DNA from 3 places in the Pseudomonas sp. LFM046 genome. Region 2 is predicted to be linked to each of the others. Evidence: predicted binding sites of a transcription regulator. Region 2 holds the regulator's gene; each other region holds the start of a gene.
What was found. The regulator sigma-54, encoded in region 2, starts transcription at its own class of promoters, with help from an activator protein. The targets are predictions, from matches to a motif close to ANTGGCATNNANNTTGCTNT.
Positions count from the first base shown of each region.

Region 1 (5,307 bases), 4.8 Mb from region 2:
AGAGCGCCGAGCGCAGCGTGAGGGGCAGGTCGTGGCGGTAGCAGAAGTAGGCCAGGATCAGCGCGACGATGGCGTAGATCGACCAGGCATGCAGGCCCCAGTGGAAGAAGGTGAGCTTCATCGCTTCCTTCGCCGCGGCCACAGTGTTGGGGTCGCCCACTGGCGGGTTGATGTAATGCATCAGGGGTTCGGCGACGCCGAAGAACATCAGGCCGATGCCCATGCCGGCGGCGAACAGCATGGCGAACCAGGTGCCGTTGGTGTAGTCGGGCTGGCTGTGGTCGGGTCCCAGCTTGATGTCGCCGAGACGGCTGACGGCGAGGAAGAGCACGGTGATGAGGATCAGCGCCACGCTGAGCACGTAGAACCAGCTGGCGTTCAGCACGATCCAGTTCTGGATTTCACCGAACAGTGCTTGCGCCTTGTCACGGGCGAGGGTGCTGAACAGCACCAGGGCGATAATGAGGATTGCGGAGCCGAAAAAGACCGGCGGGTTGAGGGTGGATGGCGAAGACTTGATTGCCTCCATTGAGCTAGCTCTCCTTTTAATCGGATGGCCGCCAAGGGCGGAAGGCGCGCAATCCTAGCACGATCAATAGAGCCAGACTTTTGAATAAGATATGTCTGATAGTTTTGGTTGTTGATTTCCGGCTCACGCCTGGGTTGACGGTCGGTATTGCAGGGCTTCTCCCAGGTGATGGCGGGCGATTCGCTCCGTGCATTCGAGGTCGGCCAGGGTGCGGGCGACTTTCAGAATGCGGTGGGCCGCGCGCAGGGAGAGGTTGAGGCGCTCGCAGGCGTCTTCCAGCCAGGTGCGGTCGGCGCTGTCCAGGGCGCAGTGCTGGCGCAGGCCATTGAGGTCGAGAAAGGCATTCGCGCAGCCCTGGCGCTGGAGCTGCAGACGCCGCGCCCGGGCGACTTCGATGGCGGCTTCGGCGCTGCTGGGGCCACTGCTGGTGGGCGGCGCCAGGGCGGTGGCTTCGCGGGCGACGGTCAGGTGCAGGTCGATGCGATCCAGCAGCGGGCCGGAGAGTTTGTTGCGATAGCGCTGGATCTGTTCCGGGGTGCAGCGGCAGCGCCCGCCGGGGTCGCCGAGATATCCACAGGGGCAGGGGTTCATCGCGGCGACCAGTTGGAAGCGAGCGGGAAAGCGCACTTTGTCGTTGGCGCGGGCGATGACGATTTCGCCGCTTTCCAGCGGCTCGCGCAGCACTTCGAGCACCTTGCGATCGAACTCCGGAAGCTCGTCGAGGAACAGCACGCCCTGGTGCGCGAGAGTGATTTCGCCGGGTTTCGGGCGGCTGCCGCCGCCCACCAGAGCCGCGCCGGACGCGCTGTGGTGCGGATGGCGGAAGGGGCGCGGGGGCCAGGTTCGCAGCGGCGCGTGGCTGGCGACCGAGTGAATCGCCGCCACTTCCAGCGCCTCGTCTTCTTCCAGGGGCGGCAGCAGGCCGGGCAGGCGGCTGGCGAGCAGCGTCTTGCCGGTGCCGGGCGGGCCACAGAACAGCAGGTTATGGGAGCCGGCCGCGGCCACCAGGAGGGCGCGCTTGGCGGCGACCTGACCCTGGACCTCGGCGAGGTCGGGGTAGGGCGGGCGGTCCTGCAGGAGGCCCTGGGGTTCGTAGGGGGCGAGTGGGGTATGGCCGGCGAAGTGCGCGGTGAGCTCCAGCAGATGTCCGGCTGCGAGAACCTTCAGGCCACTGGCCAGGCTGGCTTCTTCGGCATTTTCCCGAGGCACCACCAGGGTGCGTCCGGCGGCGCGGGCGGCCAGCGCCGCCGGCAGCACACCTTGTACTGGGCGCAGGGCACCGGAGAGGGCGAGTTCGCCCAGGCACTCGACGTCTTCCAGCGCCGCGCCGGGCAACTGGCCACTGGCGGCGAGCACGCCCAGGGCGATGGCCAGGTCGAAGCGGCCGCCATCCTTGGGGAGGTCGGCGGGTGCCAGGTTGAGGGTGATTCTGCGCGGTGGGAAGTCGAAGCCGCTGTTCTGGATCGCGCTGCGCACGCGGTCCTTGCTTTCCTTCACGGCCGTTTCCGGCAGGCCTACCAGGGCGAGGGAGGGGAGGCCGTTGGCGAGGTGGGCTTCGACGGTCACGGCAGGGGCTTCGACGCCGACCTGCGCGCGGCTGTGGACGATGGCCAGGGACATTGATCACTCCTTGATCGGTCCGCCGGGCCGGAGCGGGATCACTCCGTGGGCGGCGGGTTCAGCTTGGCTTCCAGCTCGGCGACCTTGGCTTCCAGGGCCTCCAGGCGTGAGCGGGTGCGGGAGAGCACCACCATCTGGCTATCGAACTCGTCCCGGCTGACCAGGTCGAGCTTGCCGAATGCGCTCTGCAGCAGGGCCTTGAACTGGGCCTCGACCTCGGCGCGGGGCAGCGGACTGTCGCTGCTGAACAGGCGCGAGGCAGTGGCGGCGAGAGTGTCGAGCAGGGCTTTGGGCGGCAGCATGGTGGGGTATCCGTAGGTGAATGGGCGGGAGTCTACCACGGGGCCGGCGCACCAAGCCGGTAACGGGCGGCGCACACTTTTTGAGCAATGACCCGGGGCGCAGCGCACTCCTTTGGTGCGACTCCGAGGTGCATGATGCGGCCCGCAGCCGGCATCCGGCCGGTATCTGCTTGAAAAATCGCACTTTGTGTAGAGCTGGCAAGAATTCTGCTTGGAGGACATCGACGCATGCACCGATGCAGTTCCGGTGCACCAGGCGAGACGGGGGAGCGTCTCGCCAGAAGCGGTTGGTTTGAGTCGGAGTGCCGAGCCAGGGCGGTCCGACGCGTTACAAAAGCCAGACACTGCGCTTAGACTTGGGCCGGGTTCGTGTTTTTCCTGGGGCAAGTCAACCAAACACGGGAGTGAGTTTCATGAAGCTAGTCACCGCCATCATCAAGCCTTTCAAGCTCGACGACGTGCGCGAGTCGTTGTCGGAAATCGGCGTGCAGGGCATCACTGTCACCGAGGTCAAGGGCTTCGGACGGCAGAAAGGCCACACGGAGCTGTACCGTGGCGCTGAATACGTTGTCGATTTCCTGCCCAAGGTGAAGATCGACGTGGCCATTGCCGACGACCAGCTGGATCGTGTCATCGAGGCCATCACCAAGGCAGCCAACACCGGCAAGATCGGCGACGGCAAGATCTTCGTCGTCAATCTGGAACAGGCCATTCGTATCCGTACCGGCGAAACCGGCACAGACGCGATCTAACCCAGCCGCCGAACCCCCAAAGCCCCAGGAGAAAACAACATGACTCTGCGTAAGATCGCAGGGCTAGGAGCCCTTTTGTCCCTCGTTTCCCCCGGCCTGGCCCTGGCCGCTGACGAGGTGGTGCTGAACAGCGGTGACACGGCTTGGATGATGGTCTCCACCGCGCTGGTCCTGTTCATGACCATTCCCGGCCTGGCGCTGTTCTACAGCGGCATGGTGCGCTCCAAGAACGTCCTTTCGGTGATGATGCAGTGCTTCGCCATCACCGGCCTGATCAGCATCCTCTGGGTGGTCTACGGCTACAGCATGGCCTTCGACACCACCGGCATGGAGCAGGGGGTGATCAACTTCAATTCCTTCGTGGGTGGCCTGAGCAAAGCCTTCCTCAGTGGCCTGAACACCAGCAGCCTGGTGTATGCGGTGCCCGAGAGCGTGTTCATCACCTTCCAGATGACCTTCGCGATCATCACCCCGGCCCTGATCGTCGGCGCCTTCGCCGAGCGCATGAAGTTCTCCGCCATGCTGATCTTCATGGGCGTCTGGTTCACCCTGGTCTACGCGCCGATCGCCCACATGGTGTGGAGCGGCAACGGCGGCCTGCTGTGGGACTGGGGCGTGCTGGACTTCGCCGGCGGCACCGTGGTGCACATCAACGCCGGTGTGGCTGGCCTGGTGGCGTGCCTGGTGCTGGGCAAGCGCAAGGGCTACCCGCACACCGCGATGGCCCCGCACAACCTGGGCTACACCCTGATGGGCGCCGCCATGCTGTGGATCGGCTGGTTCGGCTTCAACGCCGGTTCCGCCGTGGCCGCCAACGGCACCGCCGGCATGGCCATGCTGGTCACCCAGATCGCCACCGCCGCCGCCGCCCTGGGCTGGATGTTCGCCGAGTGGCTGACCCACGGTAAGCCGAGCGCCCTGGGCATTGCGTCCGGCGTGGTCGCCGGCCTGGTTGCCATCACCCCGGCTGCCGGCACCGTCGGCCCGATGGGTGCCCTGATCATCGGCCTGGTTGCCGGCGTGCTGTGCTACTTCTGCGCCACCAGCCTGAAGCGCAAGGTGGGCTACGACGACTCCCTGGACGCCTTCGGCGTGCACGGTATCGGCGGCATCATCGGTGCCCTGCTGACCGGCGTGTTCGCGGCGCCTTCCCTGGGTGGTTTCGGCACCGTGGAAGACATCGGCGCCCAGCTGTTCACCCAGTTCCAGGGCGTGGCCTTCACCGTGGTCTACACCGGTATCGTGACCTTCGTGATCCTGAAGGTGCTGGACGTGGTCATGGGGCTGCGCGTGAACGAAGAGGAAGAGACCGTCGGCCTCGATCTGGCTCAGCATAACGAGCGTGGCTACAACCTCTGATCCCACAGATTTCCCCGCTTGGCGGATGCCGGCGGGGGGACTTGGCAGCAACGCCAAAAAGGGCGCCGCAAGGCGCCCTTTGCTTTTTCATCCGCCGCGCTAGAATGCCGCCCGTACGAGCCGAGACAGGCATTTGCGGATGTGGCAGCAGACCCTGATCACCTTGCGCCCAAGACCTCGTGGCTTCCATCTGGTCACTGAGGAAATCCTGGCGGCACTGCCGGAACTGAGGCGCTATCGCGTCGGTCTGTTGCACCTCTGGCTGCAACATACGTCGGCGTCCCTGACGGTCAACGAGAATGCGGATCCCGCGGTGCGGCGGGACTTCGAGCGATTCTTCAATCGCCTGGTGCCTCAGGGTGAAAGCGGCTATGAACATGACTATGAAGGGCCGGACGATTTGCCCGCGCACTTCAAGGGCAGCCTGCTTGGCTGCCAACTGAGTCTGCCCGTCCGGGACGGGCAACTGGCAATCGGCACCTGGCAGGGTGTCTACCTGGGAGAGCACCGTGATCAGGGTGGTGCGCGCCGGGTGCTGGCGACCCTCCATGGCGAGGTGTCCTGAATTTTTTCTGGCAGCGTTAGAAAGCTGGCGCAGCTGGGCTATAACTAACCTGCTTCGGCAAGGCATGAGGTAGAACATGAGCGACGAAGATCTGGAACAAGACGAGCTGGAAGCGGCCGACGAGGAAGACGGCGAGGAGCTGGCTGCAGCCGATGAAGGCGAAGGCGACGACGAAGGCGA
Region 1 covers NZ_JYKO02000001.1:5,628,276-5,633,582, reverse strand. The annotation lists gene betT (choline BCCT transporter BetT) at 1-529, opposite strand, end outside; gene TQ98_RS25900 (YifB family Mg chelatase-like AAA ATPase) at 653-2,149, opposite strand; gene TQ98_RS25895 (accessory factor UbiK family protein) at 2,188-2,451, opposite strand; gene glnK (P-II family nitrogen regulator) at 2,865-3,203, shown strand; gene TQ98_RS25885 (ammonium transporter) at 3,243-4,562, shown strand; gene TQ98_RS25880 (secondary thiamine-phosphate synthase enzyme YjbQ) at 4,702-5,127, shown strand; gene sutA (transcriptional regulator SutA) at 5,204-5,307, shown strand, end outside.
Region 1: a site for sigma-54 is predicted at 2,646-2,665, ahead of glnK (P-II family nitrogen regulator). Genes of this name have one in related genera too.

Region 2 (5,307 bases):
ATCAGCCGATCCGCGTCCAGGCCGACAGTGCCGAGCTCGACGACAAGCAAGGCGTCGCGGTCTACCGTGGCAACGTGGTGATCACCCAGGGCACCCTGAAGATCACCGGTGACACCGTCACCATCACCCAGAACGCCAGCGGTGACATCGAAGTCTTCACCTCGGTCGGCAAGCCCGCCTACTACGAGCAGAAGCCGGCGGTAGACAAGGAAATCGTCAAGGCCTACGGCCTGACCATCCAGTACTTCGCCGCCAACGAGCGCATCATCCTGCTCGACCAGGCCAAGGTTGTCCAGGAAGGCAATACCTTCGAAGGCGAGAAGATCGTCTACGACACCCAGCGCCAGATCGTAAACGCAGGTCGCGCCACTGGCGCCAATGTCAGCACCCCGCGCCCGCGGATCGACATGGTCATCCAGCCGAAGAAGAAAGAGCAGAAAGCACAGTAATGGCGACTCTCAAAGCCCAGCACCTGGCCAAGAGCTACAAGAGCCGTCAGGTGGTTCGCGACGTCAGCCTGTCCATCGACAGCGGCCAGATCGTCGGCCTTCTCGGCCCCAACGGCGCCGGCAAGACCACCTGCTTCTACATGATCGTCGGCCTGGTCAAAGCCGATCAGGGCCGCGTCCTGATCGACTCCAATGACGTCACCCACCAGCCCATGCATGGCCGCGCTCGAGCCGGCATCGGCTACCTGCCGCAGGAAGCCTCGATCTTCCGCAAGCTCAGCGTCGCGGACAACATCATGGCGATCCTCGAGACCCGCAAGGACCTCGATCGCGCCGAGCGCCGCAAGGAGCTGGAAAGCCTCCTGCAGGAATTCCACATCAGCCACATCCGCGACAGCCTCGGCATGAGCCTGTCGGGCGGCGAGCGCCGTCGGGTGGAAATTGCCCGTGCACTGGCCACCGCCCCCAAATTCATCCTGCTGGACGAGCCCTTCGCCGGTGTGGACCCGATTTCCGTAGGCGATATCAAACAGATCATCCACCACCTCAAGGCCAAGGGGATCGGCGTATTGATCACCGACCACAACGTCCGTGAGACCCTGGATATCTGCGAGACAGCCTACATTGTCAGTGACGGCCAGTTGATCGCCGAAGGCGACGCGGAAGCCATCCTGGCCAACCAGTTGGTGAAGGAAGTCTACCTGGGCCACGAGTTTCGCCTGTAACCCTCCGCAATTTCTCCTCCACGAGGGATTGCGAGAGCTAGGAAAAACCTTCAAGGTCAGGCATATAATTTGCTTCCTGGTGGCGCCTCGGCGCCCTGTAGTGGATGGCGCGCGAGCGCCGGCGAATAAGGTGCTAAGCCCTCTGCCATGAAACCATCGCTAGTCCTAAAGATGGGCCAGCAGCTGACGATGACACCGCAGCTGCAACAGGCCATCCGCCTGCTCCAACTCTCTACCCTGGACCTCCAGCAGGAGATCCAGGAAGCGCTGGAATCCAATCCCATGCTCGAGCGGCAGGAGGACGGCGACGATTTCGACAACGCAGACCCCATGGCAGAAGGCGACCAACTGCCCAATCCCGGCAGCCAGGAAGTGGCCTTCCAGGAGTCCAGCGTCGAGACCAATGCCGAAGCCATGGATGATGGCGAATGGCATGACCGCATTCCCAGCGAACTCCCCGTCGACACCGCGTGGGAAGATGTTTACCAGACCAGCGCCAGCAGCCTGCCGAGCAACGATGACGACGAGTGGGATTTCACCTCGCGTACCTCGGTTGGCGAGAGCCTGCAGAGCCACCTGCTTTGGCAGCTCAACCTGGCCCCGATGTCCGACACCGATCGCCTGATCGCCGTCACCCTGATCGACTGCATCAACAACGACGGCTATCTCGAAGAGCCTTTGACCGAGATCGCCGACTCCTTCGACCCTGAGCTCGGCATCGAGCTGGATGAGGTCGAGGTGGTACTGCATCGCATCCAGCAGTTCGAGCCCGCTGGCGTCGGCGCCCGCGACCTGCGCGAGTGCCTGGTTCTGCAACTGCGCCAGCTGCCCCCGGGCACCCCCTGGCTCAGCGAAGCCCAGCGCCTGGCAGGCGACTATCTGGACCTGCTCGGCAGCCGCGATTACAGCCAGCTGATGCGCCGCATGAAGGTCAAGGAAGATGACCTGCGCCAGATCATCGAACTGATCCAGGGCCTGAATCCACGTCCCGGTTCCCAGATCGAAGCCAGCGAGCCCGAGTACGTGGTGCCGGACGTCATCGTCCGCAAGCACAACGAGCGCTGGCTGGTGGAACTGAACCAGGAAGCCGTACCGCGCCTGCGGGTCAATCCGCACTATGCAGGTTTCGTCCGTCGCGCGGACTCCAGCGCCGACAACACTTTCATGCGCAACCAGCTCCAGGAAGCACGCTGGTTCATCAAGAGCCTGCAGAGCCGCAACGAAACCCTGATGAAGGTCGCCACCCAGATCGTCGAGCACCAGCGCGGCTTTCTTGAGTATGGCGAAGAGGCGATGAAGCCCCTCGTCCTGCACGACATCGCCGAGGCCGTGGGCATGCACGAGTCCACCATCTCGCGTGTGACCACCCAGAAATACATGCACACTCCCCGCGGCATCTACGAGCTGAAGTACTTCTTCTCCAGCCACGTCAGCACCTCGGAAGGCGGCGAATGCTCGTCAACCGCGATCCGCGCCATCATCAAAAAACTGGTCGCGGCGGAAAATCCGAAAAAGCCGTTGAGCGACAGCAAGATCGCTGGTTTACTGGAGGCACAGGGCATTCAAGTGGCCCGTCGCACAGTAGCCAAGTACCGCGAATCCCTTGGGATAGCACCTTCCAGCGAACGAAAGCGACTGATGTGACGCGGATAGACCCACGCCAAAGTGTTCCGGTGGCAGGCCCGTTAGCCTGTCTCTTATACACGGGCAATAAGGAGAAAGCGGTATGCAAGTCAACATCAGTGGACATCAACTGGATGTGACCGACGCCCTGCGCAACTACGTTGTCGAGAAGTTCGACCGTCTGGAGCGCCATTTCGACCGAATCACTAATGTGCAGGTGATCATGCAGGTCGAGAAACTCAAACAGCAAATCGAAGCCACTTTGCACGTCGCCGGCGGCGAAGTCGTTGCCAACGCGGAGCATGAGGACATGTACGCTGCCATCGACCTGCTCACCGACAAGCTCGATCGCCAACTGATCAAGCACAAGGAAAAGCAGCTAAACCGCCAGCAGGGTGCCACTGCCCGCTGAACCTCCCCTCTATATGATTCGACTTGAGCAAATCCTGACCCCCGGCCGTTCCCTCGTGAACGTGCCGGGCGGCAGCAAGAAACGCGTTCTGGAACAGATCGCCAAGCTGGTTGCCCGTGACCTTCCCGACCTCGACAACCAGGACATTTTCGAAAGCCTGGTTTCCCGGGAGAAGCTCGGCTCCACCGGCTTCGGTAATGGCATCGCCATTCCCCACTGTCGCCTCACAGGCTGCACGTCGCCCATCAGCGCAGTGCTTCGCCTGGATGCTCCAGTCGATTTCGACGCCATCGATGGCGCCCCCGTGGACCTGCTGTTCGTTCTGCTGGTCCCGGAAGCCGCCACCGATGAGCACCTTGAACTGCTCCGTCAGATCGCCAGCATGCTCGACCGCAGCGATGTACGCGAGCGGCTCCGCCATGCTCCCGACAGCACCAGCCTGTACCAGGTGGTCGTGGACGTGCAGAGCGGACGCTAGGGTTTCGCCATGCGCCTGATCATCGTCAGCGGCCGCTCCGGGTCGGGCAAGAGCACCGCCCTGGACGTCCTCGAAGATCACGGTTTCTACTGCATCGACAACCTGCCTGCCGGCCTGCTGCCCGAGCTCGCCGAACGGGCTCTGCTGCATACCGAACTGCTGGAGCCCCAGGTCGCGGTGTCGATCGATGCGCGCAACCTGCCCAGCCAGTTGCAGCGTTTTCCCGAATTGCTCGACGAAGCCCGCAAGCGCCATATCAAATGCGATGTCCTCTACCTCGACGCCGAGCACGACACCCTGCTCAAGCGCTTCTCTGAGACTCGCCGGCGCCACCCGCTGACCAATGACAACCGCTCTCTCGCCGAAGCCATCCGCGACGAGGAAGCGCTGCTGGCGCCCATTGCCGATCTCGCTGACCTGAAGATCGACACCACGCACCTCAACCTCTACCAGCTACGCGATGCCATCAAACTGCGCCTGCTGAACCAGCCCGAGCCCGGCACCGCGTTCCTGGTCGAGTCGTTCGGCTTCAAGCGCGGCATGCCGGTGGATGCCGACCTGGTGTTCGATGTTCGTTGCCTGCCCAATCCCTACTGGAAGCCCGAGCTACGCGACTGTTCCGGTCTGGAGCCGACCGTCGCCGAATACCTCGCCGCTCAACCGGATGTCGAGGAGATGTATCAGGATATCCTCGGCTATTTGAACAAATGGCTGCCGCGGTTCGCCGCGAGCAACCGTGCCTACGTCACGATCGCCATCGGCTGCACCGGTGGTCACCACCGCTCTGTATACCTGGCCGAGCGCTTGGGGGCGGCGCTGAAACCCAGTCTGAAGAATGTCCAGGTTCGCCACCGCGACCTCAGTTAGAAGGATTGAAAACGCGATGCCAGCCTGCGAAATCACCATCATCAACAAGCTCGGCCTGCATGCCCGGGCGGCGGCGAAGTTCGTCGGCGTGGCGGGTCGTTTCCCCTGCCAGATTCGTGTGGGCCGCTCTCCGGAAAGCCTGGTCGACGGCAAGAGCATCATGGCCGTGATGATGCTGGCCGCCGGCAAGGGCACCCCGATTCACCTGCACACAGAAGGTGAACAGGACGACGACGCCCTGAACGCGCTGATCGAGCTGATCAACAACAAGTTCGACGAAGGCGAGTAACCCGCCTCACCAAAAAAAACGCGCCCAATCGGGCGCGTTTTTTCGTTCAGGGCATTTGGAAATCAGCTGCCGGCCACCGTCATCCTTTCGATCAGGACCGAGCCTGTGCGGATATTGCCGCGCAGTTCCAGGTCGCTGCCGACTGCGAGAATCTGGCGGAACATGTCCTTCAGGTTGCCGGCAATGGTGACTTCCTGCACCGGGAACTGGATCTCACCGTTCTCCACCCAATAACCGGCGGCACCTCGGGAGTAATCGCCGGTCACCATATTCAGCCCCTGCCCCATCAGCTCGGTCACCAGCAGGCCGCGGCCCATGCGTCGCAGCAGCGCCGCTTGATCTTCCTGGCCGTGAGTCACGAAGAGATTGTGCACACCACCGGCGTTGGCGGTGCTGGGCAGACCAAGCTTGCGGCCGGAATAGGTGCCGAGCACGTAGCACACTAGTTCGCCCTTCTCCACGAA
Region 2 covers NZ_JYKO02000001.1:859,116-864,422, reverse strand. The annotation lists gene lptA (lipopolysaccharide transport periplasmic protein LptA) at 1-449, shown strand, start outside; gene lptB (LPS export ABC transporter ATP-binding protein) at 449-1,174, shown strand; gene TQ98_RS04080 (RNA polymerase factor sigma-54) at 1,322-2,818, shown strand; gene raiA (ribosome-associated translation inhibitor RaiA) at 2,901-3,209, shown strand; gene ptsN (PTS IIA-like nitrogen regulatory protein PtsN) at 3,223-3,687, shown strand; gene rapZ (RNase adapter RapZ) at 3,697-4,554, shown strand; gene TQ98_RS04060 (HPr family phosphocarrier protein) at 4,571-4,843, shown strand; gene pmbA (metalloprotease PmbA) at 4,906-5,307, opposite strand, start outside.

Region 3 (5,307 bases), 3.2 Mb from region 2:
AGCCCTGCAGGCGGTAACCGAAGTTGTTGACGATGTAGCCGTTGCGGTCGGTACCGAAGTAACCGGCGCGGGTATAGCTGACCTCGCCGTTGTTGCTGGTCTGGAAGAAGCCGTTGCCGTTGATGGCCAGGTCCAGGGCGTTCTGGGTGTAGTTGATGTTGCCCTGGTTGAACAATTGGGACACGTCACCCAGCGACACACCACTGCCCTGCGCATTCTTGCCGGTGCCGAGCACCGAGGCGGCATAGACGTCGGCGAACTCCGCGCGGGACTGCTTGAAGCCCGCAGTACCGGCGTTGGCGATGTTGTTGCCGGTGACGTTGAGGTCGCTGGTCGCTGCCCGCAGGCCGCTGAGACCGATGTTGAACGCCATTGTTATCTCCTTTGCCGGTGCTTCCCGGCGTTCTGAACCGGGAAGTTACTGACCGATGACCTGGACCTTGGACAGGCCGACACTGCCGATGCCGGCAAGGTTGAGCATCAGCTCACCGCCGTTCTGACCGAGGGTGACGCTGTCGACGTTGGCCGGCAGCATGGTGTACAGCCCCTTGGTCTCGCCGTCGTACTGGGCCTGCGCTTCGAACTTGTACGTGCCGGGCGGCATGAGATTGCCGCTGGAATCCTTGCCGTCCCACATGAAGCTGACAGAACCGGCCGACTGCTGGCCCAGGTTGACGCGGGTCACCATGGCGCCGTTGTTGTCGTAGACATTGACCCAGACGTTGCTGCTGGATACGGGCAGGCTGGCGCTTGCCTTGAAGGTTTCGGACGTATCCACCACTGCCTTGTCGGACGGCACGATCACCTTGCGGCCCACCAGGGATGAAGCCTGCAGCGCCTGGGACGACTGATAGCCGGAGAGCAGCGAGCCCATGCTGGTGTTCAGCTTCTCGATGCCTTCCACCTGGCTGAACTGCGCCAGTTGGGCAATGAACTCGCCATTCTCCTGGGGCGCCAGCGGGTCCTGGTTGTTCAATTGAGCGACCAGCAGTTCGAGGAACTCGTTCTTGCCGAGGTCCTTGCTGGACGTGGTCTCGTTCTTGAGTGCGTACTGATCGAGGATCGACTGGGTGTCGTTCGTCGCGATGTTGCTGATACTCATGCTGTTCCCTCGCGCTATCACTGACCCAGGGTCAGCACTTTCTGCATCATCTGCTTGGCGGTGTTCATCATTTCCACGTTGGTCTGGAAGGACCGGCTGGCGGAGATCATGTCCGCCATTTCCTCGACCACGTTGACGTTCGGGTAGTACACGTAGCCTTCGGCGTTGGCCGCCGGATGGTTGGGCTCGTAACGCGGCGTCAGGGTGCTCTGGTCTTCCACGACGCCGAGCACCTGCACACCGGCACCGGACTCGTCCTGGTCGGCGAACAGCGAGCCGCGGTCGCCATTGCCCAGGTTGTCCTGGAGCACGGTGGCGAATACCGGGTGACGGGCGCGGTAGGTCTGGTCGAGGCTGGAGGAAACGGTTTCGGCGTTGGCGATGTTGCTGGAGATGGTGTTCAGCCGAGTGTTCTGGGCACTCATGCCGGTGCCGGCGATGTTGAAGATGCTGGACAGGGACATGGCTAGGCTCTCCGTTATTCGCCGCGCAGGGCGTTCATCAGCCCTTTGAACTTGCTATTGAGGAAGGTGAAGCTGGCCTGGAACTGCATGGCGTTCTCGGTGTAGTTCGACTGCTCCAGCTGCGGGTCCACGGTGTTCTGGTCGAGGGCGGCTTGGAACGGAACGCGGTACTTCAACGACGCGTCGCCCATGTCGAAGCCTTCCGCGGCGATGTGCTGCTCGTTGGTCCGGGTCGCCTGGAACGCGCCCTGGGACGCTTTCTGTGCCTGCTGAGCCAGCACACTGGCGAAGTCCAGGTCGCGAGCCTTGTAGTTCGGAGTGTCGGCGTTGGCGATGTTGTTGGCCAGCACCTCGCCACGCTGGGCGCGGAAGCCGAGGGCTTGCTGGTGGATGCCGAGGGCCTTTTCGAAGCTGATGCTCATGTCCGGAACCTTTGCCAGTGGCAATGTGGTTTTGCTTGCCAGACATTCAGCAAAGGCCGTGCCACTTTTATTTTTCCTTTATTTTCAATGTCTTGAAGGAAAAACGAGCGGCAATAAGCGGCAATGGGGTTCCGCTGGTCACTCTGGAGCGGCAAAGCGGCAAGGGGTGTTTGCCGCTGGTTGCCGCCTTGCTGGCGGTATCGCGAGGGTCATCTCGTAGGGTGCGCTGTGCGCACCAGCCATTGCGCGCGGGGATTCCGGTGCGCACGGCGCACCCTACCCGGAAATGAAAAGGCCGCCCTTGGGCGGCCTTGCTGCACTCATCGCGCCAGCGGGTACAACCTGTCGTCGAACTGGTCCAGGCGCGGGAACTGGAGCGGTGCCTCCTGCTCCAAGTTCTGCAGGCGTGCCTGGTAGTCGCGCAGGAAATCCTGGCGGGCCTCGTTGCTGATGTAGGGCACATGCCAGCCCACGAAGGGCGGCAGCACCTCCAGGCCGACATAGGCCAGGGTGCCGCGCAGCAGCGGGCGCAGCATGTCTTCCAGCGGACCGTGGATGGCGCCCTCGCCAAACATGTGCTCACGCCCGCCCAGGGTCAGGGTCACCAGGGCCTTCTTGCCGGCCAGCCCGCCCTGGTCGTAGAAGCGCTTGCCGCCGTAGCAGACGCCCGAGACCAGCACCCGGTCGATCCAGCCCTTGAGCATGGCCGGCACCGAGAACCAGTAGAGCGGGAAGTTGAAGATCAGGAGGTCGGCCCAGAGCAGCTTGTCCAGCTCCGCCTGGATGTCCGGGGCGAGGCTGCCGGCCTTGACGCCCTCGCGCTGCTCCAGGGCATAGACCAGGTAGTCCGGGTTGGCCCGCCCGGAAAAGTCGGAGGCCGACGCCACCGGGTTCCAGTTCATCGCGTAGAGGTCGGAAACCTGCACCTGGTGCCCCTGCCCCTGCAGCGTTTCCACCGCCAGGTCGCGCAGGGCGCTGGTGAAGGACTGCGGTTCGGGGTGAGCGTGGACGATCAATACATTCATCGGATTACCTTCTGGATCAAGCGGAAATGGCGGGCCGGCCGCGCTGCATCACCACCACCTCGTCGGCTAGGGCGCGCACCGTGGCGAAATTGTGGGTGAGGTCGTGCGTCTTAATTGTTATCGCGATCGAAACATTAACAATTACTCCGAGCGAACTCCAGTGGTGGCATTCGCGTCTGGACGGGGCATTTACTATTTGTTATCCACTCAATAACCTTTCGCCGTCGCCCACCGCCGCTGCACCCGGAACCTTTCCCATGAGCCAGTCGACCCGCCTGATCACGGCGTCCTACATCCTCTCCTTCGTGGCCGCGAACGCTCCGCAGAAACTGCGTACCGAGACCATCGCCAAATGGGTGAAGGTGCATCCGACACGGGTGCGCAATCTGGTCTCGCAATTGGTCAAGGCCGACATCCTCAAATCCCAGCGCGGTGCCGGCGGTGGACTTACCCTCGCCCGCCCGCCGCAGCAGATCACCCTGCGAGAGGTCTACGATGCGGTGCAGGAAAGCTCCCTGATCGCCGAAAAGATCGACAACCCCTTCTCGGGCATGGAAGACCACTGCAAGGTCTATGACGTCTTTACCCGGCTGTTCGCCCTGCTCGAAGCCAACGTCCGCCTGGATCTGGAAAAGATCACCGCCGACCAACTGTTCGTCGCCTTCGACTCGCCGCTCGAAGCCGAGGACTGAAACCCGCCCCTCAAACCTCCCCTGGAATTGAGCAGAGCCGTCGCCACCTGCAGGAGCAAGGTGGCGAGGTACACGCCATGAAGGCCTGCGCGCTGGATGCCATCATCGCAGCGCTTTCCCGTCAGACCTGGATCGCCTTGGTTTCGACAAACTCCGCCAGTCCCTCCTCGCCCCATTCGCGGCCGTTGCCCGACTGCTTGTAGCCGCCGAAGGGCGCGCGGTAGTTGAAAGCGGCGCCATTGACGAAGCACTGCCCCGCCCGCAACTGCCGCGCCAACTCCAGGGAGCGCTGTCTCGTTGCAGTCCACACCGCGCTGGAAAGTCCGAAGGGCGAGTCGTTGGCGATGGCCACGGCATCCGCCTCATCGGCGTAGGGGATCAGGCAGAGCACCGGCCCGAAGATTTCCTCGCGGGCGATGCGCATCCGGTTATGCACATCGGCGAACAGCGTCGGCTGCACGTAGTAGCCGCGCTCCAGGCCCGCAGGCGCTTCGGCGCCGCCCGCCAGGAGCCTGGCCCCCTCCTCCGCGCCGATGCGGATGTAATCGCGCACGGTGCGCCGCTGCCCGGCCGAGCACATGGGGCCAAGGAAGGACTCGGGGTCCAGGGGGTCGCCGATGCGCAGCGCTTCGGTTTCCGCCTGCGCCAGTTCCAGCGCTTCGGCATAGCGGCTGGCCGGCAGCAGCATGCGGGTCAGCGCCGTGCAGGTCTGCCCGGAGTTGATCATCACGTCCTGTACGCCGTAGCGCACCGCGGCGGCCAGGTCAGCGTCGGCGCCGATGATCAGCGGCGACTTGCCGCCCAGCTCCAGGCACACCCGCTTGACCGTCGGCGCCGCCGCCTCGGCGACACGCACGCCGGCCCCGGTGGAGCCGGTGAACGACACCATGTCGACATCAGGATGCCGCGCCAGCGCTTCGCCGACCTTGGAGCCCGGCCCGCTGACCAGGTTGAACACCCCGGCGGGCAGGCCGATGGCTTCGATCATCTCGGCCAGCAGGAAAGCGTGCAGCGGGGTTTCCTGACTCGGCTTGACCACCACTGTGCAGCCGGCGGCCAGGGCAGGCGCCAGCTTGCCGATCAGCTGGTGCAGCGGGTAGTTCCAGGGGTTGATGAAGGCGCAGACGCCCACCGGCTCGCGCACCACCAGGGAGTTGCCGACCTCGCGTACCTCGTCCATGTGCGCGGCCAGGTCGGCGTAGCTTTCCAGCCCATCGATGGGGCCCTCGACCTGGATGGCCTGGCACCACTGCACCGGCATGCCGAGTTCGGTGGTGATGAGCGCGGCCATCTCCCCGGCACGAGCCTTCAGTTGCCCGGCCAGCGCACGGATGTAGCCGGCACGCACACTGGAGGGTGTGCGTGACCAACTGGCGAAGGCCTTTCGCGCGGCGGCCACGGCGCGTTCGACGTCAGCCTCGGCGCCCAGTGGCACGCGGCCGGCGACTTGCTCGGTGGCCGGGTTGATCACCTCGGCAAGCCCGCTGCCCTGGGGCGCGACCCAGGTACCGTCGATGAACAGGTGGCGGTATTCACGCATAGCGCTTCACCTCCACCAGCTCGGCGGCACAGAGGGCGATGCGGCGGCAGGCTTCCATCAGG
Region 3 covers NZ_JYKO02000001.1:4,065,230-4,070,536, forward strand. The annotation lists gene flgE (flagellar hook protein FlgE) at 1-373, opposite strand, end outside; gene flgD (flagellar hook assembly protein FlgD) at 419-1,102, opposite strand; gene flgC (flagellar basal body rod protein FlgC) at 1,120-1,566, opposite strand; gene flgB (flagellar basal body rod protein FlgB) at 1,581-1,988, opposite strand; gene TQ98_RS18820 (NAD(P)H-dependent oxidoreductase) at 2,309-3,013, opposite strand; gene TQ98_RS18825 (Rrf2 family transcriptional regulator) at 3,271-3,705, shown strand; gene TQ98_RS18830 (aldehyde dehydrogenase family protein) at 3,827-5,245, opposite strand; gene TQ98_RS18835 (pyridoxal phosphate-dependent aminotransferase) at 5,238-5,307, opposite strand, start outside.
Region 3: a site for sigma-54 is predicted at 2,035-2,054, ahead of flgB (flagellar basal body rod protein FlgB). Genes of this name have one in related genera too.